Regions from separate parts of the Nonomuraea sp. NPDC049400 genome, predicted to be linked through region 1. Evidence: riboswitches for the same ligand, from Rfam matches in the RefSeq annotation. Region 1 holds a riboswitch; the other holds the start of a gene.
What was found. A riboswitch is a leader RNA that binds a small molecule or an ion and turns the genes downstream of it on or off. The one in region 1 is predicted to bind cyclic di-AMP.

Region 1 (14,232 bases):
CGCGCGCCGCCCGCCGCGATGCGCAGCACGTCGAGCTCCCGCCTGGTCAGCGGGCTCGTGGCGCACTGGAGCGCCGCCACCGCCAGCTCGGCCTCGATGGCCTGGCGGCCCTCGGCGACCTGGCGCACGCCCTCGGCGAGCTTCTCGGGGCACACACACAGGCTCATGAACCCCAGCGCGGGCCCGGCCAGCACATCGCGCACCTGACCGGGGTTGGGCTGGGCGGACAGCATCAGCACCCCGCACCGCGGGGCCTGCTCGGCGAGCTGGGCGGCCACCGGCAGCCCCGGCAGGTCGAAGTCGACGACGGCCACGTCGGGCCCGCCGGCGAGCGCCGCCCGCACCACCTCCCCGGCGCTCCCGACCGCGGCGACGACACGCAGATCGGGCTCGGCGCCGAGGGTGGCGAGCAGGCCGCGGCGGACCAAGGGCAGGTGCTCGGCTATCAGTATCCGAATCAAGACGTCCCCCTCCGTCGTCACCCAGAGTGATTGTTTGGATGTGTACTGTCAATGCCTTCAAAAGGCGCAAAGCCGTGAAGGGCGGCTCGTTCGACTACTCTGGGGCTGTCGGACCCTGCGTCCGCCCCCTGTCGTCGGTTACGGAGCGCGCATAGATGAACTGGCTCTATCTCGTGGGGATCGTCGTCTTCCTGCTCGGGCTGATGTTCTCCATCGCCCTGCACGAGATCGGCCACCTGGTGCCGGCCAAGCTCTTCGGCGTCAAGGTGACCCAGTACATGGTCGGCTTCGGCGCCACGGCCTGGTCGCGGCGGAAGGGCGAGACCGAGTACGGCATCAAGTGGATCCCGTTCGGCGGCTACATCCGCATGATCGGCATGCTCCCGCCGCGCCCCGGCGACGATCCGGGCAAGCTCAGGAGCGCCTCGACGGGGCCGTTCCAGGGCCTCATCGACTCGGCGCGCGATGCCGCGCAGGAGGAGGTCCGCCCCGGCGACGAGGACCGGGTCTTCTACCGGAAGAAGTGGTGGCAGAAGGTCATCATCATGTCCGGCGGCCCGGCGATGAACTTCGTGCTCTCGTTCATCTTCTTCACCATCCTGCTGGTCGGCATCGGCCTGCCCACGTGGGCCCCGATCGTGTCGCCCGAGACCAACACGTGCGTGATCCCGATGTCCGAGCAGCGCAACACGTGCAAGGCCACCGACAAGCCCACCCCGGCCGCCCAGGCGGGCATGAAGCCCGGCGACCGCATGGTCTCCTTCGACAACCAGAAGATCAACTCCTGGGAGGACGCCACCCGCCTGATCCGCTCCCACGGCCCCGGCCCCGTCGCGCTCGGCATCGTCCGCGACGGCAAGCCGATGACGCTCAACGTCACCCTCATCGCCCAGGACCGCCCCAACCTCCAGGATCCGAAGAAGATCGACAAGAACGTCGGCTTCCTCGGCGTCCTGCCCACCGAGGTCATGGAGCGGCAGAGCGTCGGCCAGGTGCTCGGCTACATGGGCGAGCTGACGGGCCGGGTGGCGAGCTCGATCCTCAACCTGCCGGAGAAGATGGTCGGCGTCTGGCACGCGGCCTTCTCGGGCGAGAAGCGCGACCCCGAGGGCCCCGTCGGCGTCGTCGGCGCGGGCCGCATGGGCGGCGAGATCCTCGCCTCCGACCTGTCCAACGAGAAGAAGATCGCCATCTTCGTCAACCTGCTGGCCGGGTTCAATCTGGCGATCGGCATGTTCAACCTCATCCCGCTGCTGCCGCTCGACGGCGGCCACATCGCCGGCGGGCTGTGGGAGGGCATCAAGCGGGCGTACGCCAGGATCATGCGACGGCCTGAGCCGGCTTACGTGGACATCGCCAAGGTGCTGCCGCTGACATACGCGATCGCGTTGGTCATGGTGATCATGGCCGGCCTGCTGGTCTACGCCGACCTGGTCAACCCGCTCACGCTGACGGGCTGACGTCCCGCCTCAGCCACTCATGACGCCTCGCTGCCGCAGATGACCTCGCCGCCGTACCAGCCCCAGATGTAGTACACCGTGGCGAAGCCGACACCGGCCGCCGCGAGCCCGATGGCGGGGCCGTACAGCCCGAAGGCGCCGCAGCCCGTCGCCATCACGATCAGCCCGACGGACCCCCAGCCGGGCCGCGACCGCCGCCGGGCGGTCGCGGGCCGGGACTCCACCACCCACTTGCGCGGGGCCCGCCGCCGCAGTCTCCCGGCCGGCCACAGGCGGGTGCCGTCGTCCAGGAGCACCACCGCCCGGCGGAACGGCCAGCCGCCCACGTGGACCTGAACCGGTACGCCGTCCCGGCTCCGCTTGCGCCGGGGCATCCGGTCCAGCGCCGGGTCCCAGTAGACCCGCTGAAGGTAGCGCCGCACGGGCCCGCCGCCGACGGGCTCCGCGGTGAGGCGGAGGTAGCCCGCGAACCACCGGGCCCCTCTGGCCTCGGCGGTCAGCAGCCGGGGCGCGGCCCGCCAGACCGCCGCCGGCGCCCTGGCGGCGCGGAGGTTGAGCAGCAGCCGCGCGCCCAGAAGCAGCAGCAGGCCGGAGACGGCCGCGAGCAGGGCCAGCAGGATGCGCGCCTGCCAGTCGCCCGGCGGCGGGAACTCGCCGTCACGGCCGGGGAAGACCAGGTCGTCCGGCCGCCCCGGGTCGTAGCGGACGGCCAGGCCCACCCCCGGGCCCAGCTCGCGGTCGCCGCCGACCTGGACGAGCGTGACGTGCGCCACCCCGTCCGCGTCGAACCATTCGAGGTGGGCCGCCGTCTGGTTGTCGGCTCCGTCGAAGAACAACTCGACCACCGACGCCGTGGTACGCGCGGTCGCGCGCGCCTCCTGTGCCGACACGTCCAGCACCCGCGCGCCGAGAACGGCGACGGCGACGGACATGCCGAGCAGGAAACCCCCGAGTGACACCGCGTTCGTCCGTACCACCGAACGCCCCGCTAACCCCATAACGCACCCCGTTCCGCCCCCCGGCACGGTGACAACGGCCGGCGGCGGGGAAAAGTGCCGCCCAGGCTCGGACGCCGGCGGGCGAGGCGGCGGGAGCGTCTCCGGACAAGCAGAAGGCCCCTCCCGCTCGGGAGGGGCCTTCTGACCTGGTCGGGGCGACAGGATTTGAACCTGCGACTTCTTGCTCCCAAAGCAAGCGCGCTGCCAAGCTGCGCCACGCCCCGCCTCGTCGAGTGCGCATGCGCTCCGGGACTCCGGTACGCTTACGCCCTAACGACCGGATGAAGTCTAGACCAGAGTTCGACCGGTTCGCGCGGACGTAGCTCAATGGTAGAGCCCTAGTCTTCCAAACTAGCTACGCGGGTTCGATTCCCGTCGTCCGCTCCAAAGGCGAAAGGCCAGGTCAGCCCCATGAGGCGACCTGGCCTTCGTGATCTCTGCTACTTCTTCTCGATCTTTTGTGCCCGATGCCTGCTTCCGCGTTCCTTCCGTGCCCCTTCGGCGCCTGCTGCGGTGCGGGTCGATAACCAGTTGGAACGTGTAGGGCCAGCCCTCTAGTGTGGCGCGGTGGCCACTCAGATGATCGTGCTCAATGGCGGCTCCAGCTCGGGCAAGTCCGGGATCGTCCGGTGCCTGCAGGCGATCCTGCCGGATCCGTGGCTTGCCGTCGGAGTCGACACCATGGTCGAAGCGCTGCCCGCCTCCATGCGGGGATCGGATGCGGGGATCGAGTTCGCCCCCGACGGCCAGGTGATTGTCGGGCCGGAGTTCCTGGTCTTGGACGCGGCGTGGACGGCGGGGGTCGCCGCGATGGCCCGCGCGGGCGCTCGAGTCATTGTGGATGACGTGTTCCTCGGCGGGGCGGCATCCCAGGAACGGTGGCAGAAGGCTCTTGTCGGGCTGGACGTGCTCTGGGTCGGCGTCAAGTGCGACAGCGCGGTCGCCGCGGGCCGTGAGATCGCCCGGGGCGATCGTGTCGGGGGAATGGCCGCATTGCAGGCAGAGGTGGTCCACGAGGGCGTGGTCTACGACCTGGTGGTGGACACCACGCATACCGAGTCGCTGGTGTGTGCGCAGACCATCGCCGCCCGGGTGCGGCGTTAGGGCCGGCATGACGGGGGCGGCGGCTTCATGATCTCGGCAGGTGGTTCGGCTTATACTCCGGGAATGGTGCCAGCGAAGGTCTGCGGAGTCCCCACCCGGCACGAAGGCGATCCGGATCGGGTGGCCGTCCTGCTTCCTGGCGCGGCCTACGTGCCGGCCCGCCCGCTCCTCCACTTCGCCCGCGCGGTGCTCGCGCACCACGGGTGGACCGTGCAGGAGGTCTGGTGGGAGCCGCCCGCGGGTGGCGCCCTCGCCGAACGTGAGGCGTGGGTCGTCGAGCGGGCGCGCGAGGCCGTGGAGGCGGAGAGCGCCGGTCAGGTGCTGCTGGTGGGCAAGTCGCTCGGCTCGCTCGCCGCACCGTTCGCCGCCGAACGGGGCCTGCCCGCCATCTGGCTCACCCCGTTGCTCACCATGGAGTCCGTCATCGGGGCACTGCGGCGGAGCGAGGCTCCCACGCTGCTGGTCGGCGGGGCGGCCGACAAGGCGTGGGACGGTGAGGTCGCGCGGGGCCTGGGGCACCCGTACCTCGAGGTCCCGGACGCCGACCACGGTATGGAGATCTTCGGGGACCCGGTCGCCTCGGCCCAGGTGCTCACGGATGTGACGGAGGCCATGCACCGGTTCGTGGCGGGGCTGCGCGCGTAGGCATGCGTTGGCGAGCGATCTCCCGCGACGCCCTCGTCGAGGAACTGGCGGAAAGGATCGCCGCGCGGCGGGGATGGGTTCGGGTGGCCGTGGACGGCGCGCCGGCCGCGCGTCCCGAGACGTTGGCCGACGAGCTCGTCGCGCCGCTGCGGCTGCGCGGGAGGCCCGTGCTGCGCGTGTCGGCGGGTGACTTCCTGCGGCCCGCGTCGCTGCGGCTGGAGCACGGCAGGACCGACCCGGACGCCTTCTACGAGGACTGGCTCGACGCCAAGGCGCTCACCAGGGAGGTCCTCGAGCCCCTGGACCCGGGCGGCTCGGGGCAGGTGCTGCCGCGGCTCTGGGACAGCCGCATCGATCGGGCGTACCGGGCGCCGTACCAGGAGTTGCCTCCGGGAGGGGTGCTGATCGTCGACGGGACGCTGCTGCTCGGGCGGGGGCTGGCGTTCGAGGTGAGCGTGCACGTGTGGCTGTCGGTGGGGGCGCTGGAGCGCGCAACGCCCGAGGACGAGCTGTGGCGGCTGCCCGCCTATGAGCGGTACGAGCGGGAGGCACGGCCCCAGCAGGCCGCCGACGTCGTGGTCAGGGCCGATCACCCGGACCGGCTCGCCGTGCGGCTGACGCCGGACGGCGGCGCGTAAGCGGCGCAGACAAAGGAGGGTGGCCGCCGGGAAAGGCGGCCACCCGATCAACGCGCCGTGGGGCGCTTGCCGTGGTTAGCCTTTTTCTTCTTGCGTGCCCTGCCCTTGCGTGCGCGCCTGGCCATAGCTCGCCTCCGATGATCGGCCGGAACCAGAGCGTCTCCCGCCTGCCCTGACCAGCGCAAGCGCACCACGCGAACTAACATTCCCCAACAATTCCGTGTCATAATTTGGTGGAATCTGTTGGAAGGAGCGGGTGTGCTCGCACAGCAGCGTCAGCAGACGATCCTCGAACGCGTGCGCAGCAACGGCGGAGTCCGGGTCGCGGACCTCGTTCGCGAGCTCGGCGTCTCCGACATGACGATTCGCCGCGACCTCGAGGTGCTGGCCGAGCGCGGGCTGCTGGAGAAGGTCCACGGCGGCGCCACCGCCCTCGGTCCGGGCTCGACCGAGGAGCCGGGCTTCACCGCCAAGTCGGCCCGCCAGCAGCAGGAGAAGGAGGCCATCGCGCGGCGCGCGGCCGGCCTCGTCAGGCCGGGCACGGCCGTGGCGCTCTCGGCGGGGACCACCACGTGGGCGCTGGCCCGCCACCTGATCGGCGTACCCGAGCTGACGGTGATCACCAACTCGATCCCCGTCGCCGAGGTCTTCCACCGGAACCCGCGTTCTGACCGCACGGTCGTGCTGACCGGCGGTGTACGCACGCCGTCCGACGCCCTGGTGGGCCCGGTGGCCGTGGCCGCGATCCGCCGCCTGCACGTGGACACGCTCTTCCTCGGCGTGCACGGGATGAGCGTGCGGGCCGGGTTCACCACGCCCAACCTGCTGGAGTCGGAGACCGACAGGGAGCTGGTGGCGGCCGCCACCAAGCTGGTCATCCCCGCCGACCACACCAAGTGGAACACGGTCGGCATCAGCACGATCGCCGAGCTGAGCGAGGCCGACGTGGTCATCAGCGACGCGGGACTGCCCGAGGACGCACGCACGGAGCTGGCCGAACGGGCCGGAGAACTGATCATCGCGGAGGGCTCGCCTTGAAGCGCACCATCACCCACCTGGCCGACGGCCGAGAGCTGATCTACTTCGACCGGCGGGACGACGCCGACAGGAGCGCGATCGACCGGCGCATGCTCGACCCGCGGCCGGTGGCCTCCGAGCTGCGTTACGACCCGCTGACCGAGGAGTGGATCGCGATCGCGGGGCACCGGCAGACGCGCACGTTCCAGCCGACGGGCACGGCGAGCGAGTGCCCGCTGTGCCCGTCGTCGGACACCCGGTCGTCGGAGATCCCGGCGCACGACTACGACGTGGTGGTGTTCGAGAACCGGTTTCCCTCCTTCTCCGGAAATTTCGGGACTTATTCGGAAGTGGGTGGCTTGAGCGAGGTGCGGCCGGGAGCGGGGCGGTGTGAGGTGGTCTGCTTCACCTCTGAGCACTCGTCCTCCTTCTCCCGGCTCTCCACCGACCAGGTGGAGCTGGTCATGGAGGCGTGGGCCGACCGCACGGCCGAGCTGTCCGGGATCGAGGGCGTGGAGCAGGTCTTCTGCTTCGAGAACCGGGGTGAGGAGATCGGCATCACGCTCGCCCACCCGCACGGCCAGATCTACGGCTACCCGTACGTCACGCCCAGGACCAAGCTCCAGCTCGCCGCCGCCAAGCGGTACTCGAAGGGCAACCTGTTCGCCGACGTGCTGGCCGCCGAGCGGGCCGAGGGGACGCGCGTGGTGGCCGCCAACGAGCTGTGGACGGCGTTCGTGCCCGCCGCCGCACGGTGGCCGTACGAGGTGCACATCTACCCGCACCGGCAGGTGCCCGACCTGGCCGCGCTGTCGGAGGCGGAGCGCTCGGCGTTCGCGCCGCTCTACACCTCGGTGCTGCGGGCCTTCGACGACCTGTTCGGCGTCGTGATGCCGTACATCTCGGCCTGGCACCAGGCGCCCGTACGGCAGGACCGTGAGCTCGCGTACCTGCACCTGGAGCTGTTCAGCATCAGGCGGGCGCCGGGCAAGCTCAAGTACCTGGCCGGCTCGGAGTCGGCGATGGGCGCTTTCGTGAACGACGTGCTGCCGGAGGAGGCCGCGCGTATGATTCGATCACAAGTAGATCACTATCAGATTTCTTATTAGGGTCGCATTACTCGTGATCTACCACTAACATCCCTTTTGCACCGGCTGTAACGGCCGTTGCGCGCCTAATCCCGGGCGTGTCGCCCGGGAGCCGGGGACCCACCTAGTTCTGGGGTGAATCCGACCACGTGTCGGTAGGGCACCTCCGCGCCCGAACCCGTCAGCTAACCCGGTCGGCAGAGGGAGAGGAACATCCACGTGGCGGCTGCGTCCCCCGTGCGCCTTGTCATCGGTCTCATCACCGCCGCGGCCGTCGCAGTCCTGCCGGTGACCGCGGCGTCAGCCGCGCCCAAACCGTCGGAGGCCGAGCTCCGCGCCCAGCTCAAGCAGCTCAACAGCAAGGTCGACAAGCTCATCGAGAAGTACAACCTCAAGCGTGTCGAGCTGGCCAAGGCGCGGGAGGCCGCCAAGGTCGCCAAGGACCGCCTGGCCGCCGCGGAGCAGGCGGTGGTGGCGGCCGAGCAGCGGGTCGCCGACATCGCCAGGATGCGCTACCAGAGCCACGACCCCTCGCTGCCCGCCTTCCTGCTGCCCACCAACGGCGGCGCCGTGGCCCTGCTGGAGCAGCTCACGGCCGAGCAGCAGGCCGTCGTGGACGGTGTGGCCAAGGCCCGCGACGAGAAGAAGAAGGCCTCCGACGAGGCCGCCGCGCTCGCCACCCAGATCAGCGCGGACGCCAAGGACGTGGCCGAGCAGCGCGAAGACGCCCAGGACGTCATCAAGGACATCCAGAAGAAGCTCCAGGACCTGGTGCCGTTCGGCCCCGGCCGCAACACGAACGGCAGCTGGGCCCCGGAGCTGCCCACGGGCTCGGACAACATCACGGCCCGCACGCGGCTGATGAAGGCGCAGGTGGAGAAGAACTTCAAGCTGCCGTACGAGGTGGGCTGCTTCCGCTCCGGCTCCAGCGGCGAGCACCCGCTGGGGCGGGCCTGCGACTTCATGATGAGCACCGGCGGGACGACGCCGTCGGCCGTCAACAACGCCCTGGGCGACCGCATCGCGGAGTGGGCACTCAAGAACAAGGACAAGCTCGGGGTCAAGTACGTGATCTGGAAGCAGCGCATCAACATGGGCTCAGGCTGGCGGGCCATGTCGGACCGGGGCAGCATCACCGAGAACCACTACGACCACGTGCACATCTCGATGAACTAGAAATGGGACGAATCGCATCTAATGAGCTATTCGCTCACTTGCAGATGGCGTTTACCCACGGGACCGTCGACCACACCGGTCCAGCTGGCAACGACCTGGCGGAGTTGATCCGTCGACAGCAGGACCTCTTCGCCGCGCGCCATGAGCCAATCGAAGGGTGAGAAGGGTGGCTGTGGAGGGGGCCGCTCATCTGGTTCTGTCGGATGGTGTGGTGCCCTTGCGCCCGGCAGAAGCCGTGTTCGAGGCGATGCTGGCTGGATGGGAGCGGCAACAGCGGGCCCGTCTGCTGGCGACCTCGACGATTCGAACACGGGTGGATCGTGTCCGCCGGTTTGCTCTGTTCACCGGGACGTCGCCCTGGTCAGGGGCTGTGAGGGGACGTCGATCGCCCTCGGGCGCCCTCGGGCGTGGTCAGCGCAGCGCAGCGAACGCGCCGCTGGGCGTCTTGCGCAGCCAGCCCCGCTCGGCCAGCCGTTTCAGCTTGGCCCGCACGCCTCCCACCTGACCCGACTCGAAAGGCAACCCAGCTGCGCGCAGATCGCCTTGCAGATCACCCGACCGTCGGCGGTGCGCACCGCCTCCAGCAGCGCCTGGTAGTCGACGGCAGCTCGTGTGCGCTCGTGGCGCGCTCCCGGTGGGGGATCAGCAGCCCTCGGGGGCGGCTCGGCCACGCGCCGGGCCGGCAGCGCCACCCGGTACATCGGCACCACCTCGATCTCGCCGCCGCCGTCGCCTATGTTCTCGGTGTCGTCATGGGCGGCCTGAGCTGCCCGAACAGGCTCTCCCTGCAGCTCGTCTTCGGCCAGCAGTTGGGCGATCACCTGCTCGGCCTGTTTGGCCAGTTCCGTGCGACGCGCGGTGAGGCGTTCCAGAAGCGACACCGTACCTCTACCGCGGTCATTCACAGACGGCGCAATTCCCGCGCAAAGGATCATCGTGAACGCGATCATCCGGACCGTGACGGATCATGAAACGTGCGTGATCCCTCAGGCAAACGATCATCCGCACTGAACCCCTGGCACCACCAGGAAGAGCACGTCCAGCGGAGCTCACACCAGGCCCTTGACCTGCCACTTCAATAGGGACCAACCCAATCGTGGCGTCTCCGGAAGGGATAGGCAAACTAGCGGACGAACCTGCCGACCCTGTCCAAGGTGTCGGTTGTGAGGTCGGCGGGCCCGAGAGCAAGGACCTCGCCCCGGAACGACCGAACCTCCACGAAGCTCTTCGGCGTCGAGACCGCCAGCCGGCGCAGCAGATTCCCCGCCCCCTCCAGCGTGCCGGTCTTGAACTTGGCCCGTCTCAACGTCTCCCGATCACCCATCCCCTCGAACGGCCCGCTCGCGCTCCGCAGGTCGTAGCGCAGGTCGGTCACCGGTAGGGGAGCGCGATCCCAGGTCGAATTCGGTAGCGAGCCATGTCCTTGGGTCCGCGCCTCGACCCACGTCCCGGTGTCCGCGTCGCCGATCTCGCAGTCGTGGATCGGATACGCGTAGGCGACGCGCCCTTCGTAGACGTTGCTGATCAGCTGCGGCGAGCACAGCAGCGCGTGGCTGAACGGCCCGATCAGCGCGTCCAACGGCAACTTGTGATGCGAACTGCCGTCGAAGGCCAGCTCCCGGCGCGGCACGAGGAAATCCAGGAACGCGCGGACCAGCTCCGGGTCATGGCAGGCCTCCTTTACGGGGAACATCAGGCCCCTGCGCCCGTCGTCCGTCAGTACGGCATAGCGCCAGAAGCGCCCGATCCCCAGTCGCACGGGCATGACGTACACGCTGTCGTAGGCATCGAGCGGCTCGTAGCCGGAATCCAGGATGTCGAGAAGCGAGCCTACGTGCCCCGGAGCCGGTGCGGGGGCAGGCTCGGGCTCGGGTGTCACGACCTCGACGTAGCCCTCGCGCCGCTTCTCGTCGATCTTCTTGTTGAAGTGACGTACGGCATGCGCCTCGTCGTCGAGGGTCATGCTCGTCCCCCGCAGGGTGCCACCCGCCATCCCCCACGCCATGTGACAGCGGATGCCTTCGCGCTCGATCTGCCAGAGCCGTACAACACCGTCGGAGCGCTTCTCGAAACTGCGTAGTCCTGACATATCGGGATCTTCTCAGGGTGCAGGTGACTGCGGAACACGCGATGACATGGCACAGGGGCCTGCGATACCTGCGATATACCGCCGCAGCCCATGATGTGATAAAGGCCTACGAGACGGACGCCATGAGGATTCTGCGTAACCTGGCTGTCGACAGCCGCTATGGCCTGGTCACTTCGATCACGGCGGCGCTGGCCACGGCATCCATCGATCAGCACGTTCTACTAGTCCTGACCAACAGCGAGATCACGAGGTGACAGGTGACCACTCGTCATGATCTCCCGCCCTGACCCGCACGAGCACCCTCACCACGCTCACGTCAGGCCTCGACCTGCGTATTCAGGATGAAACGAGCCCGGCTCGGCGATCTCGACGAACATGGCCTCCTGTTCGCTGTCAGCGGCGACAACGCTCGCCCGGGCCGGCAGCAGCGACTTCGGGATGGGATGAGATTCCCACTCCCTTCCAACTCATCAGCCTCGGCGCCTCATCAACGTTGACAGCGTGGCTGACCTGGCGCGCGGCCTCCCAGCCAACCTCTGGAGCACCCCCCTGGGATCCGCCCGGTGTGACGCCGGCTACTTGATCTTTGCGAGCTTCGCCGCGTTGTAGTACGTCACCGACCAGGCCTTGCATTTGTTCTGGTGGCCGTAGGCCGTCTGGGAGGCGCAGACGCGCTTCATGTCGCCGTAGAACGCCTTATTCACCCTCGAAGACCTGCTGGTGAGCCTGGCCGACAAGCTTTGGAAGAACAAGCGCGTCCCAGACCTCGAAGTCCTCGTCGTGACCCGCCTGGCCCAGGCAAGCGGTCAGCAGCCATGGGAGGAATACGCCGCACTCGACGAACTCCTCACCCACATCGGCGACACGGCCGATCAGCGGTTGACCTTCCAGGCCGCCTATCCGATCCACGGCTGAGAACGCACACGCAGAGCCGAACCCCAAAGTCAGTCTCACCCATCGGATCGACCTGGAATTCCCACCCTCTGAATAAGACTCTCCGCCACTAAGGGAAGCCCGAGCTGCCGTGACCATCGTCTGCGTGCTCTGCTCCGGCCTCGTTGACAGCAGGTCGTCGAGGTCGACGGCCTGGGAGAGTGCGTCGTAGCCGGCGGCGTCGAGGTGGATGCCGTTGGAGGGCCGCCGGCGCTGACGCGTTCCAGGCGTTCAGGCGTTCTTGACGGCGGACAGGTCGAACTCGAGGGTGATCTTCTCGGAGATCATCACGCCGCCCGTCTCCAGGACGGCGTTGTAGGTCATGCCGAAGTCCTTGCGGTTGATCACCGTGCTGCCCTCGAAACCGACCCGGGTCATGCCCTGGGCGTCCACCGCGGTTCCGGTGTAGTCGAGGGGGATGGTGACCTGCCGGGTCACGCCGCGGATGGTCAGCCGTCCGGTGACCTCGAAGCTGTCGCCGCCGACGTGCTTGATGTCGGTCGATTCGAAGGTGATGGCCGGGTGGCCGGCGGCGTCCAGGAAGTCGCCGGTGCGCAGGTGGTCGTCCCGCATGTCGTTGCCGGACTGGATGCCGGCCACGTCCAGGACCACGTGGACGTGCGAGGCGGCTGGGTCGGCGGCGTCGAGGTGGGCGGTGGCTTCCTTGACGGGAATGCTGCCGCGCACCTTGGTCACCATCGCGTGGCGCGCCACGAAGCCAAACCGGCTGTGCATGGGGTCGATGGTGTAGCTGCCGGTGAGCTCGCTGGGGTACATGCTGTGCTCCGTCTCAAGTAGTTCAGTACTGGAAGATTGAGCATGACCGTACATCGATTTATTTCAGCGCGCAACTTTCCAGTGCGATGACTTGGTGACGCGATGGCTCAACCGCCGGAGCTCCGCGTAGATAAGGTCAGGCCTCATGACTGACACCCGGATCCCCCCGCCCCTCACCGGCGACGAGCGGACAGTGCTGAACAACTGGCTCGAGTGGCACCGTGGCACCCTGGCCGTCAAATGCGCGGGCCTGTCGGACGAGCAGTTGCGCCTGCGCCCAGCCTCGCCCTCGACGCTGTCCCTGCTTGGACTGGTCAGGCACCTGGCGCACGTCGAGCGCGTCTGGTTCCGCCGCGTGCTGAACGGTGAGGACATCCCCAAGCTCTGGGACAAGGACCGCGACAACGACGCGGACTTCAACGAAGTGGACACCGCCTCCGTCAAGGAGGCCTTCGCGACCTGGGAGGAGGAGGTCGAGCGCGCCCGCGCCATCTCGGCGGCCAAGCCGCTGGACGCCGTCGGCGACCGCAACGGACAGGACTGCTCGCACCGCTGGATCCTCGTCCACGTGATCGAGGAGTACGCCAGGCACAACGGCCATGCCGACCTGCTGCGCGAGCGTATCGACGGGGCGACCGGCGAATGAGGGCCCGTTAGCCCTCAGGCATCAATGCTCGGTGCGGAAGAGCGCCCACACGGCCTTGCCGCCGCGGGCGAGGGGGTCCCAGCCCCAGCACTGGCTGTAGGTTTCCACGATGTAGAGGCCGCGCCCGTTCTCGGAGACGAAGTCCGGCTCCTTGGGGCGCGGCACCTCATCGCTGGGGTCCGCCACGGCCAGCAGCACGTGCGGCTGTACGCGCATCAGCAAGAGCTCGATCTCGCGCCGCCCTGCTGCGTACATCGCATAGCGGACCGCGTTCGTCACCAGCTCCGACACCACCAGCGCGGCGTCGTCGCCGAGTTCGGGCAGCCCCCACCTCTGCAGGGTCGAGCGGGTCACGTCCCTGGCCGTCTTCACGGAGTCGGCCTGAAAGGGCAACGGGCACGCGGTCGTGTACGGCTTGCCGCCCATGAGCAGACGGTCGAAGCCCACCTCGCGGGTGATTTGCAAAGCATCGGCAGTGGCCAGAGGGTCCTCCACCATGCCGCCGATACCTCCCCGTTCAGCCCGAGTTAGTGCATGTTTGGCCCAATATGCACTAGGCCATCATGGGTCACGATCGCGGCAGCTGCAAGACCCAAATGCACGTGCAGTTGCATTGTGCAGCAGCATGCGGCGTTTTGGGGCATTAGTCTGCTAATCGGACACGAGGTTGAGACCTTGTCATACCCGGCAATGTGGTGTCACTGTGTGTGCGGACCTTGATAGGAGGCAAAGTGACGCAGAACCAGCCGGGTTCCGGACCGACGGCGCTGCGCATCCTCCTGGGCTCCCAGCTGCGCAAGCTCAGGGAAGCAAAGAACGTCACTCGTGAGGAGGCCGGCCACCTCATCCGGGGCTCGGAATCCAAGATCAGCCGCATGGAGCTGGGCCGAGTGGGGTTCAAAGAACGCGACGTGGCGGACCTGCTGACCCTGTACGGGGTCGAGGACAAGCAGGCCCGCGCCGCCGTACTCGACCTGGTCGCCACCGCCAACGAGCCTGGTTGGTGGCACCGGTTCAACGATGTCCTGCCCACGTGGTTCCAGGCTTACGTCGGCCTCGAAGAGGCCGCCGCCAGGATCAGGACCTATGAAGTCCAGTTCGTGCCAGGACTCCTGCAGACCAAGGAGTATGCAAGGGCCGTCGTGACCGCCGGAACGGCGGGAATCGGGGCCGAGGAGATCGCCAGGAGGGTGGATCTCC
Region 2 (14,232 bases), on a different contig from region 1:
CGCGACCACCCAGCCGAGCCCCAGCGCAGCGCCGCCGACCACGACCAGCGCGATCGCGCCCTGCGCGATCAGCGACGTGACGGCCGCGCTGCGCAGCTCTTCCTCCTGCTGGCGCAGCCACTCCACCGCGGCGTCGCCGGTGACCACGACGCCGTCCCGGGCCAGGAGCAGCTTCTTCATCCTGCCGGGCTCGGGCTCGAACCGGCTCTCGAACGACTGTGTCAGCTGCTGGTTGAACAGGAGATAGGTGACGCCGAGCAGGGTGAGCCCGGCGACCAGGAAGAGGCCCCCGTACATCAGCGTGAGGCGCAGCCGGAGGGTCATGCGATCCGGTACCCCACCCCCGGCACGGTCTCCACGACCGGCGGGTCGGCGAGCTTGCGGCGCAGCTTGAGAATGGTGAGCCGGACCGCCCCGGTGAACGGGTCCGCGTTCTCGTCCCACGCCTTCTCCAGCAGCTGCTCGGCCGAGACGACGCTCCCGTTCGCCCGCAGCAGCTCGGCCAGCACCGCGAACTCCTTCTTCGACAGCGGCACGAACCGCCCGTTCCTGAACACCTCCCTGCGCGCCGGGTCGAGCGTGATCCCGGCCCGCCGCAGCACGGGCGGGACGGCTGGGCGCGAGCGCCGCCCCAGGGCCAGCACGCGGGCGGCCAGCTCGGGGAAGGCGAACGGCTTCGTCAGGTAGTCGTCGGCTCCCAGGGACAGGCCGGTCACCCGGTCGTCGAGCTGGGCGGCGGCCGTCAGCATCAGCACCCGCGCGTCCCGCTCCGACTCGACCAGCTCCCTGCACACCTCGTCGCCGTGCACCCGCGGCAGGTCCCGGTCCAGCACGACCACGTCGTAGTCGTTGACGGCGATCCGTTCCAGCGCCGCCTCGCCGTCGTGCGCCAGATCGACCGCGTGGGTCTCCTCACGCAGCCACTCGGCAATCGCGTCGGCGAGCAGCCGCTCGTCCTCAACCACCAGCACCCGCATGGCGCACCTTTCATTCGCTTACGGAGCTGAGTGTGGCCTAGGCGGCATTTGCTCAAAATAAGCGCGAACGGAAACGCTGAGGAAACAGCGGCCCCTATTGCATCTCCCCTCGAGACGGCATCCATCCGACAGAGGGAAGATCTCATGCGAGTACGAGTCCTCGGCGCGCTGGCGGCGGCCGCACTGTTCCTGGCCGGCTGCGGTGCGGACGACGGCGGCGGAGCCGAGGTGGCGTCGGTCAGCGGCACCGGCACCCAGGCCGCCTCCAGCGCGAAGCCGAGTGAAGACCCGCACCAGAAGATGCTCAAGTTCGCCCAGTGCATGCGCGAGAACGGCGTGCCCATGGACGACCCGCAGCCGGGCAAGGGCATCATGATGAAGCTCGACGGGAGCATCCCGAAGGAGACGGTCGACAAGGCCCAGGAGACGTGCAAGGAGTACGCCCCGAGCGGCGAGCGCGCCGGCCAGCCCGACCCGAAGCGCGGCGAGGCGCTGCGCAAGCTCGCGCAGTGCATGCGTGACAACGGCGTCGAGAGCTTCCCCGACCCCGACGGCGGCGCCATGCGCATCACCGGCGAGGTCGGCAAGGACCCCGACTTCAAGGCCGCCCAGCAGAAGTGCCAGAAGGAGTCCGCCGAGGCCGGTATGGGAGGTCTTTGATGGGCCCGGTGACAGACGGGGCCACCCTTGGGGGGAGGGCGGAGCCGGACGCGCCGGCCTCCAGGCCGCGCCGGCGCCGCGGCCGGGGCAGGCTGGTCGCCGGGCTCCTGACCGTGGTGGCCGTGGCCGGAGGCGGGTTCGTGGCCGTCAACAGCGCGGGCCTGCTCCAAGGCAGCGCCGGCCCGACCGCGTCGGCCGGCGCCCTGCCCCCGGCCACCACCACGGTGACCAGGCAGACCCTGAACGACACCAGGGACGCCGACGGCGAGCTCGGCTACGGCCCGGTGACCACGGCAATGAGCAGGAAGCCCGGCACGGTCACCTGGCTGCCCGACAGCGGCGCGCAGATCACCCGCGGCAGGTCGCTGTACCGGGTGGACAACAAGCCGGTCGTGCTCATGTACGGCTCGACGCCCGCGTACCGCGACCTCAAGGTCGGCGTGGAGGGCAAGGACGTCGAGAACCTGGAACGGAACCTCAGCAAGCTCGGCTACGACGGGTTCACGGTCGACGACGAGTACACCTATGACACCGCCGAGGCGGTCATGGAATGGCAGGAGGACCGCGGCCTGGACGAGACGGGCGTGGTCGAGCTGGGCCGGGTCGTGTTCGCCCCCGGCAAGGTGCGGGTGGAGAGCCTGGAGTCCGAGGAGGGCCAGCCGACCGCTCCGGGGCAGAAGGTCCTGACTTATACGGGCACGTCCAAGGTGGTCACGGTCAAGCTGGAGGCCGAGGACCAGCGGATGGCCAAGAAGGACGCCAAGGTCGAGGTCACGCTGCCGGACGGCAAGAGTGTGCAGGGCAAGGTCACCGAGGTGGCCACGGTCATCGAGCCGGCCGAGAGCCAGAACGCGGACCCGGAGACCCGGGTGGAGGCGCTCGTCTCGATCGGGGCCGCCAAGGCCGCCAAGGGGCTGGACAAGGCGGCGGTGGACGTGACGTTCACGGCCTCCAAGCGCAAGAACGTGCTGACCGTGCCGGTGGCGGCGCTGGTGGCGCTGCAGGAGGGCGGGTACGGGCTGGAGATCATCGAGGGGGGCAGGTCACGATATATCAAGGTTGAGACAGGTTTGTTCTCCGGGGGGCGGGTCGAGGTCAGCGGCGACGGGCTGGCCGAGGGCATGACCGTGGGGATGCCGAAATGACGTATCCCATGATCGCTCTGACGGACGTGTGCAAGACGTACCCGGGCGGCGTGGCGGCGCTGGCGTCGGTGTCGTTGCGGATCCAGCACGGCGAGCTGGTCGCCATCGTCGGCCCGTCCGGGTCGGGCAAGTCGACGATGCTCAACGTCGTCGGCACCCTCGACCGGCCCACGTCCGGGTCCATCCACATCGACGGGTACGACGTGTCGAAGCTGTCCGACAGTCAGCTGTCGGCGCTGCGGGCCACCACGATCGGGTTCGTGTTCCAGTCGTTCCACCTCGCCGCGAAGGTCCCGGCGCTCGACAACGTGGCCGACGGCCTCGTCTACACCGGCCTGGGCAGGTCGGAGCGGCGCCGCCGCGCGGCCCAGGCGCTGGAGCGGGTGGGGCTCGGGCACCGGACGGACCACGAGCCGCACGAGCTGTCCGGCGGCGAGCGGCAGCGCGTGGCCATCGCCAGGGCCGTGGCGGGCGACCCGCCGCTGCTCCTGGCCGACGAGCCGACCGGGGCCCTGGACTCGGTGTCGGGCACGGGGGTGATGGAGCTGCTGCACGAGCTGAACGCGAGCGGCACCACCATCGTGATCATCACGCATGACCGGGAGATCGCCGCCAGCCTGCCCAGGCAGGTGCGGATGCGCGACGGCCAGATCATCTCCGACACCGCGCGGGTCCCCCTGGAGGCGGTGTGATGTCCATGGTGGAGGTGGCGCGCCCGAAATTGCGCCCGGCCAGGATGCGGTCCCGCGACGTGATGCGGGTCGGGGCGGTGGGCCTGCGCACCCGGCCGCTGCGGGCGTTCCTGTCCGCGCTGGGCATCGCCATCGGCATCGCGGCCATGGTGGGCGTGGTCGGACTCTCGTCCTCCTCGGGCGCCGAGCTCGACCGTACGCTCTCCGCGCTCGGCACCAACCTGCTCACGGTCTCGTCCGGCACCACGCTCACGGGCGAGGCCGCGCAGATGCCGAAGGAGGCGGAGTCGATGATCGAGCGCATCGGCCCCGTCCAGGCCGTCTCGTCGATCGGGCGCATGGGCGACGTCAAGGTCTACCGGTCGGAGGAGATCCCCGAGGCCCAGACCAGCGGCATCGCCACGTACGCGGCCCGCCTCGACCTGCCCGCCACCGTGGGCGCGACCCTGCGGAACGGCACCTGGCTCAACGCGGCCACCGAACGCTACCCGGCCGCCGTGCTCGGCTCCTTGGCGGCCCAGCGGCTCGGCGTGGGCTCGGCCTCGCCCGACACGCAGGTCGTGGTGGGAGGGATCCGCTTCACGGTCATCGGGGTCCTGGAACCGGTGGCGCTCGCCACCGACCTGGACAGCGGCGTCCTGGTCGGCTGGCCGGTGGCGGAGTCCAGGCTGGGCTTCGACGGACACCCGACGACGCTCTACACCCGCTCCGACGAGGCCAAGCTGGAGGCCGTACGCCAGGTGCTGGCCGGGACCGCCAACCCGGAGGCGCCCAACGAGGTGGACGTCTCCCGGCCCTCCGACGCCCTCGCCGCCAAGCAGGCGACCAGCCAGGCGTTCGCCAACCTCCTGCTGGGGGTGGGCGCGGTGGCGCTGCTCGTGGGCGGGGTCGGCGTGGCCAACACCATGGTCATCTCGGTGCTGGAACGCCGCGCGGAGATCGGCCTGCGCCGCTCCCTCGGAGCCACGCGCGGCCAGATCCGCACCCAGTTCCTCGCGGAGTCGCTCCTGCTGTCGGCTCTTGGCGGGGGTGGGGGGATCCTGCTGGGGACGGGTGTCACGATGGGGTACGCGCTGTACAGCGGCTGGCCCTCGGTGGTGCCCGCCTGGGCCACCGTCGGCGGCCTCGCGGCGACCCTGGTCATCGGCGCGGCAGCGGGGCTCTACCCGGCGATCCGCGCCTCCCGCCTGTCCCCGACCGAAGCCCTCTCCACCCCCTGACGCCGCACGGCCCCCGCACTCGCACACGACCACGCCGCTCGGCCCCCGGCCCCGCGCACTCGCACTCGACCACGCCGCACGGCCTGGGTGCGCCGTCTCATGCGCGTCGGGGGCTCGGACGCGACGCCTGGCTCGGCTGAGCGGTCACTTGTCCGGCCCGGCCCAGGCGAGGGCGTTGCGGAGCCGGGCGATCAGGCCCAGGTCGTCCACGAACCGGCCCAGGCCGAGGGCCACGCACTCCAGGGGCCGCTCCGCCCTCCGTACCGGCATTCGCAACGACGCCCGCAGCCGCCGCGCGAGCCCCCGCAGCAGCGCGCCGCCTCCTACCAGCACCGCGCCCCGCCCCCCGAGGTCCGCGGCGAGCTCGGCCGGGCATCGCTCGACCGTGTCCATCGCCGCCCGCACGATGGCCTCGACCGGCTGCCTGGTCGCCTCGTAAACCTGCTGGACCGGCAGCCGTACCTCGCGCTCCTGGCCGGTGTCCGGGTCACGGGCACGCATCGTCACGTGCCGGTTCAGCGGTTCCCACTCGGCGCCGATGTGGCGTTTGGCCGACTCGGCCTCGTGCTCGTCGAGGAGGAGGCAGTGTTTGTGCTCGACCAGGCGGACGATGGCCCTGTTGACGGCCTCGCCGCCGCCGGGGACGGCCGTCGTGGCCACGGCGGCCCCGGAAGAGAGCACGGCGATCCTGGCGGAGTCGCGCCCGATGTCGATCACCATGTGCCCCGCGAAGCTGTCGACCGGCAGTCCGGCGCCGAGCGCCGCCGCGAGCGAGTGCGGGATCAGCTCGATCCGCCTGGCGTCCGCCTCGAACGCCAGGTCGCTCAGCGCCGTCCGCTCGATCGGGGTGGAGCTGTCGGGCAGCGCCATGACCAGGCGCGGCCTGGCGAACGGATTGCGCTGCACCTTGCTCAGGAAGTGCCTGACCATGCGCCAGGTGAGCTCGCCGTCGACCGGCAGGCCGCCGCTGACCGGCCAGCACGTCTCGCCGTCGGTCGCGTCCGCGCCGTACGCGATGACCTTGCCGGTGCGGTCGTCGAGCACGACAGCCGAGGGCTCGTCGAGCACGATGCCCTTGCCCCGGGCATAGATGCGCGTGCTCGTGCCTCCCAGATCCACCGCCAGGTCACGGCCGAGGAGGCTCATGGCAGGACCGGGGGCTTGACCATCATGCCGGGTCTATTTCCTGAGCTGCTCCAACCCAACACCAGGAACCGAACGGTTCCCTTTTACCTAGGCGTATCTTGTCCGGCAGCACCCCGACGCCAGGAGGACCGGCAGTGCTCGACTACGACCTCGAGGCCGAACACTACGACGAGACCCGGGGCGGGCTGCCGCGTGCCGTGGCCGCCGCCGACGCCGTGCGCCGCCTCGTATCCGGTGGCACGCTGCTCGACATCGCCTGCGGCACCGGGCTCGTGACGAGGGAGCTGGCCGGTCGGGGGCTGCGGGTGCTCGGGGTGGACGCCTCCGCGGGGATGGCGCGGATCGCCGCCGGGCGCGTGGACGTCGTGCTGGGCGACGCCCGTACGCTGCCCGTACGCGACGGCTCGGTCGACGCGGTCACCACCATCTGGCTGCTGCACCTGCTGGACGACGCCCGCCCGGTGATCGCCGAGGCCGCCCGCGTGCTGCGGCCAGGCGGAGTTTTCGTCACGACGGTCGACAAGGGAGCCGCGCACGGTACGGGAGGGCGCAGGGAGCCGTCCGACCGGGCCGGCCTGGTCGTCGAGGAGGCGGCCAGACACGGGCTCCGGCCGAGCGGCGAGACCCGATTCGTGGGACACGGGCAGGGCTGCTCAGGCCCGGACCCGGTGTTCCGCCTGATGGCGTTCACCCTCGACTGAACGTTGTCGGGTGGGTGGCAGTGCAGTCCCGCAAAGCCGGTGGGGAAGCCGGTTTCGCGTCATAAGCGGGGCCATGCGAAGCTGTGACTGTCCCCAACACCATGGAGGTCCTCATGGCGGATACACCGGAGCAGGAAGTCAGCGAAACTCCCGAGGACGAGATGAAGCGCAAGTTCCGCGAGGCGCTGGAGCGCAAGCGCAACCAGCACGCGGGCTCGGGCGCGGGTGGCAGGGGCGGTGACCCGTCGAAGATCCATGGGTCGCACGGTCCGGCTGCGAGTAAAAGATCGTTCAGGCGCAAGAGCGGCGGCTGAGGCTGGGATTTCCCAGGGGGGTACGGCACTGCCGTGCCCCCTTTTTTCTTTGTGCGGGAAGGTAGATCTTCTGCCCGATTCATGACGAAGTGTTTGCGTATGTCCGGAATGCGTGGTTAGAGTGTTGCCCAATTCACAGCCGGTGGCGTGGACCTCACCCAGGAGGGACAGCCGGCTGGCGCCGAATCCCGATCACTCGGGAACCGGGGACCCATCGCAGTTGGGGTGAATCCGACCACGTGTCGGTAGGGCATCTCCACGCCCGAACCCGCCAGCTAACCCGGTAGGCGAGATGGAGAGGACATATGAACCGCATGCCCGACCGCGTCGCACCCCCGGACAGCGTGATAGCCGCCGCCTACTGAGCGGTCCCTTCCTCAGGCTCGTTTCGCGCTCCGCGTAGCTATCTCCCCTTTGCCAGGTGCTCTGCCTAGCTACGCCCTTTTTCGAGCGAGCGCAACTCCCTGCCCCCGTCGCGAAGGACTTTACTTTTCATGTCTGCACGTTTTGGCCTGCGTTCTCTTGTCCTGCTCACCGCCTGCACCGTAAGTGCGCTCGCCGTCGCCGGCACCGCGGCTCACGCCGACTCGAACGATGATGAGAAGGTCCTGCTCAAGGGCTCGACAACGGCTTCGTACTTCTGGGACGACGCCTCCGGCCGCGCAGGTGACACCGGGCTGCCCGCCAGCGGCAAGCCCATGCAGAAGGGCCTGGCCGCCAGCCCGAGCTGGCCGCTCATGACCGAGGGTTACGTGGTCTACAAGGGCAAGAAGATGCCGTTCTTCGTCGGCGACCGCGGCCCGGGCGTGCCCTCCAACCGCGGGATCATGCTGGACCTGGACGCCAAGACGTTCGCGGAGCTCACCGGCGGCACGTTCAACTCCGACACGCTGCATGTCGACGGCAACGGTGGCCAGGGGCACATCAAGGTCGACTACGTCATCACCAAGTGGGGCAAGGGTCCGGGCAAGAAGAACTACCCCGTTCCGTTCTCGACCCGCGCCTGGGCCGAGCAGGACAACAACCCGGCCGAGCCGCCGCCCGCGGCCGCTGAGACCGCGCCCACCGAGACCGCGCCCACCTCGTTCTCGAAGACCACGGCCGCCGTCCTGGCCGGCGCCGTGGCCGTGGCCGGCGGCAGCGCGGCGCTCACCAGCGACCGCATCCGCGGCCTCATGAATCTCTGACTTCACGGGCTTTACGGGTCGCTACCAGAATGTCATTCTGGTCCTCGTGACCACCCGGGTAGCCGCGAACGGCATCGAAATCGCCTACGAGAGTTTCGGTTTGCACGAGGGCCGTCCCCTGCTCCTCATCATGGGCCTCGGCGCGCAGCTCATCCACTGGGACGAAGGGCTCTGCGAGCTGCTGGCGGAGCAGGGACACCACGTCGTACGGTTCGACAACCGCGACGCGGGCCTGTCCACGCACTTCCACGACAAGGGCGCTCCCACTTTTGGGGCGCCCTCGCCGTACCTGCTGGACGATCTGGCCGACGACGCCGCGGGGCTCATGGAGGCACTCGGATGGCCCGCCGCGCACGTGGTCGGCGCCTCGATGGGCGGCATGATCGCCCAGGCCCTGGCCATCCGCCACCCGGACCGGGTGCTGACCCTGACCTCGATCATGTCCACGCCCGGCCCCTCGGTGGCCCCGCCGACGGAGACCGCGCTCGCCGCCCTCATGGCCAGGCCCCCGGCCGACCGCGAAGCCGTGCTCGCCCAGGCGGTGCAGACCTGGTCGGTCCTCGGCTCGCCCGGATACGAGCTGGACCGCGAGAGGATCCGCGAGCTGGCCGGGCTGGCGTTCGACCGCTGCTTCGACCCCGACGGCACGGCCAGGCAACTCGCCGCGATCATGGCTTCGGGCGACCGCACGGCGCTGCTCGCGGGCGTACAGGTGCCCACGCTGGTGCTGCACGGGGAGGTCGACCAGCTCATCCCGGTCGCCGCCGGCCACGCCACGGCCGCCGCCGTCCCCGGCGCTCGCCTGGTGACCTACCCGGGCATGGGCCACGACCTGCCGCGCCCGCTCTGGCCCGCCATCGTGGCGGAGATCGCCAAGCTCACCGCCGCCTAGCCCGGTTCCGTGGGGGAGCGGGCCTAGCCGAAGTGGGCGCGGGTCTCGGCGAACGCCTGATCCGTGCCCTCCAGGGCCTTCGCCACGTCCGCCTCCGTGTGCGCGGCCGACATGAACCAGTTGTGCCACGGGTGCAGGTAGACCCCGTGCCGCAGGCAGGCGTCGCTCCAGTACATCGCGACGGAGAGATCGGCGTCCCCGTCGAAGCTGAGCCACGGGATCGTCACCGGTCCCGTCTGGTTCACCACGAACCCGTGGGACTTGGCCTGCGCGTACAGCCCCTCGCGGAGCTGCGTGCCGGCCCGCTCCATGGCCCCGATGCCGTCCGTGTCGCGCAGGGTCTCGATGGTCGCCTTGGCCGCCGCCATGGCGACCGCCGAGAACCAGAACGAGCCCGTGGAATACAGCGTCTGCGCCGGTCCGCGCAGCGCGTCTGTGCCGGTGACGGCCGCGATCGGGTAGCCGTTGGCCATGGCCTTCGACCAGGCCGTCAGGTCGGGGCGTACCCCATAGGGCTCCCAGGAGCCGCGCAGGTCGATCCGGAACCCCGCCCGCACGTCGTCGATCACCAGCGCCGCCCCGAGCCGGTCGGCCAGCGCGCGGGCGCCGCGCGCGAAGACGGGCTCCACCAGCTCCTGGTCCTCGAACGAGTCGTGCTTGAACGGCGTCACGATGATCGCCGCCACGTCCCCCTCCGCGGTCGCCGCCGCGGCCTCCAGCGACTCCAGGGAGTTGTACGTGAACTCCACCAGGTCCGCCCGCTCGTTGGGCGTCGTGCCCGACAGGGACGGCGTGCACCAGGGGTCCGCCCCGTGATAGGCGCCATGGGCCATCAGCACCTTGGTCCGGCCCGTGGCGGCCCTGGCCACCATGAGCGCCTGGGTCGTGGCGTCGGTGCCGTTCTTGGAGAACATCGCCCAATCGGCGCTGGGCACGGTCTCCACGAGCAGTTCGGTCAGCTCCACCATGATCGGGCCTGGGCCGTTGAGGCAGTCGCCGAGCGCGGCCTGCCTGGCGGCGGCCTCCTCCACACGCGGGTGCCGGTGCCCGAGCACGACCGGGCCCCAGCTGCACATGAAGTCGATGTACTCGCGCCCGTCCACGTCCCACTGCCGGCAGCCCTCGCCGCGTTCGAAGAACTGCGGGAAGCCCGGGGCGAAGAGAGCGGCGTTGAGGTGCCCGTACATGCCGCCGGGGACGACCTTCAAGGCCCGTCGGCGGAGTTCTGCGTCGGTCATCCGAGGATCCTTAGAGTCGAGTCGAGGTCGGTGAGGCCGGCGTCCGAGCCGAGCCCCGTGGCGACGCGGGCGGCGGCGGCCGTGCCCCAGCGGGCCGCGGTCAGCACGTCCTGTCCGTGCAGGAGCCCCGTCAGGAAGCCGGCGCAGTACGCGTCTCCGCAGCCGGTCGTGTCCGAGACGTCCGTCTTGATGGCGGGCACCGGCTCCGTGCCGTCGGGAGTGACCACGAGGCTGCCCGACGCGCCGAGCGTGACCAGCACACCGCGCGGCCCGTCCGCCAGCAGCGTCTGAGCGGCCTCCTGGACGTCGGAGCAGCCGGTCATGAGCAGCGCCTGCGACTCGTTCGGCAGCACGTAGTCCACGTGCGGCAGAAAAGCTCGGGCCATTCCCAATAAATCAGGCATCTCTGAAAGGAGGTCCATCGTGACGATGGTGCCCGCGGCCCGTACCGAGTCCAGGAGGGCGAAGAAGGCCGGGTCGCCCAGGCCGAACGTGACATCCATGCCGCCCAGGTGGATCGCCCGCACGCCGCGCAGCAGCTCGGCGTCGAGGTCCGCGTACGTCACCGTGAGGTTCGCCCCGGGCACGTGGAAGCTGGGCCGCCCGCCATCCGGCCTGATGGGCAGGATCGAGGCGGCCGTCTGCTCGCCCGCCCTGCGCACGAGACGTGAGGCGTCCACGCCGCGCTTGGTGAGCACCGCGACCAGGAAGTCGCCCAGCTCGTCATCGCCGATCGCGCCCATGGTGACCACGGAGTTGCCCAGCTTGACCAGGTCGACGGCCGTCCCGGCGGCGGCGCCCGCGGCGGTGAGGCGGATCTGGTCCACCAGCACGGTGTCCTGGCCCTGGGGAATGTGATCGACGGGCCTGGTGAGGATGTCGACGATGTGGACGCCGACGGTGGCGACGGTCATAGTCTAAATAGACAGACGTCCGAATAAAAAGTCAATGGAGGAGCCGATGCCCAAGATCGTCGATCACGACGAGCGCAGGCGCGAGTTCCTGTCAGCCGCCCGCCGGGTGATCGTCAGGGACGGCATCGACGCCGCAACCACGCGGGCCATCGCCAAGGAGGCCGGATACTCCAACGGCGTGCTCGCCCACTATTTCGCCGACAAGGACGAGATCCTGCTGTCGGCGCTGCGCCAGTCGCACCAGCGCATCCGAGACCGGCTCACCAGCAAGGTCGAGGGCGTGACCGGGCTGGCCGCGCTGCGCGAGCTGCTGCTGGACAACCTGCCGCTCGACGCGGAGCGCACCCAGGAGACCCGGCTGGAGGTCAGCTTCTGGAGCCGCAGCCTGGCCTCGGAGCGCCTGGCCGAGGTGCAGCGCACGGAGGCGGGCGAGCTGCGCGCCGCCGTACGTGACCTGCTGGGGCAGGCTCGCGCGGCCGGCGAGCTCCGCACGGACGACAACCTCGACGACCTGACCGAGCACCTCCTCGCCCTGATGGACGGCCTCAGCCTGCACCTGCTCCTCTATCCGGGGCGGCTCAAGCGCGTCGACATCGAGCGGCTCATGCTCCAGGCCCTCGACCGCCTGTGAGGGAGCGCCAGGATTGCTGTAATTCGGACGACCGACTACATTCGAAACGCATGAGCCTGCGCGAGCAGTTGTGCGAGTACGGCCGCCGCGCCGTCGAGCTGGGCCTGGTCATCGGCACGTCGGGCAACCTGAGCGTGCGCCAGGGGGAGCTGGTCGCGGTCACGCCCTCGGGGGTGGCGCTCGACCGGCTGACCCCGGAGATGTGCCCCATCGTGGACGTCGAGGGCCACCTCGTGGAAGGCGAGCTCCAGCCGTCCAGCGAGACCCCCATGCACCTGGCCGTCTACGAGACCACGGACGCCCAGGCCATCGTGCACACGCACTCGGTGTTCGGGACGGTCGTGGCCACCACCATGACCGAGCTGCCGCCCGTGCACTACAACGCGCTGCTGCTCGGCGGCACGGTCAGGGTGGCCGCGTACGCCACCTACGGCACCCCCGAGCTGGCCGCCAACGTGCGGGCGGCGATGGCGGGCAAGCGGGCCGCCCTCATGGCCAACCACGGCGGGGTGACCATCGGGGCGACGATGGAGGAGGCGTTCGAGGCCACCCGGCTGCTGGAGTGGCTGTGCGAGGTGTACGTGCGGGGGCTCAGCGTCGGCAAGCCGACCGTGCTCACCGACGAGCAGCTCAACGCGGTGGTCGAGCGCGCGCTGAACCCTCCCACGTTCCCGCGCCGCCGGTGACGGCGCGGGAAATGACAGTGCGGGTCATGACAGCGCCACCTGCTCGGCCAGCCCCAGGGGCAGGCCGCCCGATCCGGCGATCCGGTCGTGGAACTCCTTGAGCGACCCCTTGAACGACTGCCGGATGCGGTCGATCTCGATCGCGCCCGTGAGGTAGGAAGGCGCCTGCGTGGGCCAGGCGCAGTAGCGGTTCACCTCGCCCTGGGCAGTGCCGGGGGACAGCGACGCCTTGCTCGCCATGAACGTCTCCGCCTCCTCGATCGACATGTCCTCGCAGTGCAGCGCCGTGTCCACGACGATCCTGGCGGCGCGGAAGATCCGGCAGTCCAGGTGGGCCAGCTCGGTGGCCGGGGTGTCGAAGTAGCCCTGCTCGTGCAGGAGCTTCTCGACGTACAGGGCCCAGCCCTCCGCGAAGTACGGGGTGCGGAAGACCTTCCTGACGGTACGGGGGTTGCCCGCCATGTACGACAGGTGCCAGTGATGCCCCGGGTAGGCCTCGTGCACGGCGATCGAGGGCATCTGGGCCCGTGAGTTCGTCCGCAGGCGCTGGCGTACCTGCTCGGGGGTGAAGTCGTCAGGCGTGTAGGGGACGAAGAAGACGCCCTTGCGCGAGGCGCTCAGCGGGGGCGGCGCGAGGTAGTGGGCGACGGCCAGGATCGGGCGGGTGTACTCGGCCGAGGGGAGCACGTCGCACTCCTCGCCCTCGGCGAACGTGACCAGGTCCCGTTCCCGCACGAACTCCCTGGCCCGCCGGGTCTCCGCCGCGTACTCGGCCCGCATGTCGGCCAACGTCGGCGGATGGTCGTCCATGAGGAACTCCATGGCCGCCCGCCAGTCCGCGCTGCCGTTGACCTTGACCGCCACCTCGCGCATCCGCGCGTCCAGCTCGGCCCAGGCGGCCTTGCCCTTCTCGTGCAGCTCGGCGGCGCCGTACCCGAGCAGCTCCTTCTCGCGCAGCAACGTGGAGTAGAGCCGCTCGCCCATCCGCCAGGTGCCGCCGCACTGGAAGCCCTCGAGGAACGTGACAATTTCGTCGAACGCTCGCGCGGCCGGTTCGGCGGCCTCGGCCAGCCTGGCGGCGAGCTCGGGGTCCTCGACCATCGACGGGATCGTGCGGGTGAGGAAGTTGCGGCCGGTGCGCGCCTGGCCGAGCCCGCGCTTGATCAGCAGCGGCGCGGCGAGCTCGGGGTCCAGGTTGGCCTGGCAGGCGGCCAGCACGCCGGGCACCTCGGCCAGCCGGGAGACGGCCGACGACACCAGCTCGGGCTCCGGCTTGAGCCGCCGCTGGAACGGCGTGTACATCGAGGTGAAGATCGCCACGAGGTAGACGGCGGGGTCGCGCCGCCACTCGGGCCAGGACGCGAGCGCGATCGAGCCCCTCAGATGCGAGAGGACCAGTTCCTTGTCGATCGCGTCGTCCAGGGACGTCGTCCGGATGCTCGAGAGGTGTTCGAGCCAGCGGACCTCCTCCCGCGCGCGGGCGGTCCAGGCGGAGGCGGTGAAGTCGCCGAGGGTGTGGTCGTAACCGTCGGCCCCTAATGAGGCGGCCACGACGGGACGGTCGGAAAAGTACCACTTGAGAAACTCGTCCACCGATGCACCATATCCTGAGCAAATGCCCCTGCAGATCACCGGCGCGCTAGGCGATCCTGACCTGATCCGCCTCCCCTGGGAAGTGCCGCTCCAAGACTGGCCCGAGTACCATCTCGTCGATCTACCTCGCGGCATATCACGGCACGTCGTGCGGTTCGCGCGGCTGTCCGGCAAGGTGTACGCGATCAAGGAGATCAGCGAGCGTTACGCCAAGCGGGAGTACCAGTTGCTCTGGG

Region 2: linked by a shared signal. The riboswitch ahead of ACIBVN_RS15815 (hypothetical protein) and the one ahead of ACIBVN_RS13700 (coiled-coil domain-containing protein) in region 1 are both predicted to bind cyclic di-AMP.

The regions. Positions count from the first base shown of each region.
Region 1 is NZ_JBITMP010000008.1:8,711-22,942, reverse strand. It holds gene ACIBVN_RS13755 (response regulator transcription factor) at 1-461, opposite strand, end outside; gene ACIBVN_RS13750 (M50 family metallopeptidase) at 617-1,921, shown strand; gene ACIBVN_RS13745 (hypothetical protein) at 1,939-2,880, opposite strand; tRNA gene ACIBVN_RS13740 (tRNA-Pro) at 3,067-3,143, opposite strand; tRNA gene ACIBVN_RS13735 (tRNA-Gly) at 3,233-3,306, shown strand; gene cpt (chloramphenicol phosphotransferase CPT) at 3,487-4,023, shown strand; gene ACIBVN_RS13725 (hypothetical protein) at 4,087-4,668, shown strand; gene ACIBVN_RS13720 (uridine kinase) at 4,671-5,306, shown strand; gene ACIBVN_RS13715 (50S ribosomal protein bL37) at 5,354-5,431, opposite strand; gene ACIBVN_RS13710 (DeoR/GlpR family DNA-binding transcription regulator) at 5,565-6,344, shown strand; gene galT (galactose-1-phosphate uridylyltransferase) at 6,341-7,432, shown strand; cyclic di-AMP (ydaO/yuaA leader) riboswitch at 7,485-7,625, shown strand; gene ACIBVN_RS13700 (coiled-coil domain-containing protein) at 7,631-8,587, shown strand; gene ACIBVN_RS13695 (hypothetical protein) at 9,064-9,537, opposite strand; gene ACIBVN_RS13690 (WGR domain-containing protein) at 9,711-10,676, opposite strand; gene ACIBVN_RS13685 (hypothetical protein) at 11,252-11,380, opposite strand; gene ACIBVN_RS13680 (hypothetical protein) at 11,397-11,591, shown strand; gene ACIBVN_RS13675 (YceI family protein) at 11,841-12,386, opposite strand; gene ACIBVN_RS13670 (DinB family protein) at 12,532-13,032, shown strand; gene ACIBVN_RS13665 (ATP-binding protein) at 13,054-13,530, opposite strand; gene ACIBVN_RS13660 (helix-turn-helix domain-containing protein) at 13,764-14,232, shown strand, end outside.
Region 2 is NZ_JBITMP010000009.1:90,577-104,808, reverse strand. It holds gene ACIBVN_RS15860 (sensor histidine kinase) at 1-324, opposite strand, end outside; gene ACIBVN_RS15855 (response regulator transcription factor) at 321-977, opposite strand; gene ACIBVN_RS15850 (hypothetical protein) at 1,122-1,637, shown strand; gene ACIBVN_RS15845 (peptidoglycan-binding protein) at 1,637-2,782, shown strand; gene ACIBVN_RS15840 (ABC transporter ATP-binding protein) at 2,791-3,474, shown strand; gene ACIBVN_RS15835 (ABC transporter permease) at 3,474-4,694, shown strand; gene ACIBVN_RS15830 (rod shape-determining protein) at 4,839-5,840, opposite strand; gene ACIBVN_RS15825 (class I SAM-dependent methyltransferase) at 5,975-6,541, shown strand; gene ACIBVN_RS15820 (DUF5302 domain-containing protein) at 6,655-6,855, shown strand; cyclic di-AMP (ydaO/yuaA leader) riboswitch at 7,025-7,160, shown strand; gene ACIBVN_RS15815 (hypothetical protein) at 7,350-8,042, shown strand; gene ACIBVN_RS15810 (alpha/beta fold hydrolase) at 8,089-8,934, shown strand; gene ACIBVN_RS15805 (aminotransferase class III-fold pyridoxal phosphate-dependent enzyme) at 8,958-10,172, opposite strand; gene ACIBVN_RS15800 (carbohydrate kinase family protein) at 10,169-11,086, opposite strand; gene ACIBVN_RS15795 (TetR/AcrR family transcriptional regulator) at 11,133-11,717, shown strand; gene ACIBVN_RS15790 (class II aldolase/adducin family protein) at 11,768-12,403, shown strand; gene ACIBVN_RS15785 (DUF885 domain-containing protein) at 12,428-13,996, opposite strand; gene ACIBVN_RS15780 (DUF4032 domain-containing protein) at 14,019-14,232, shown strand, end outside.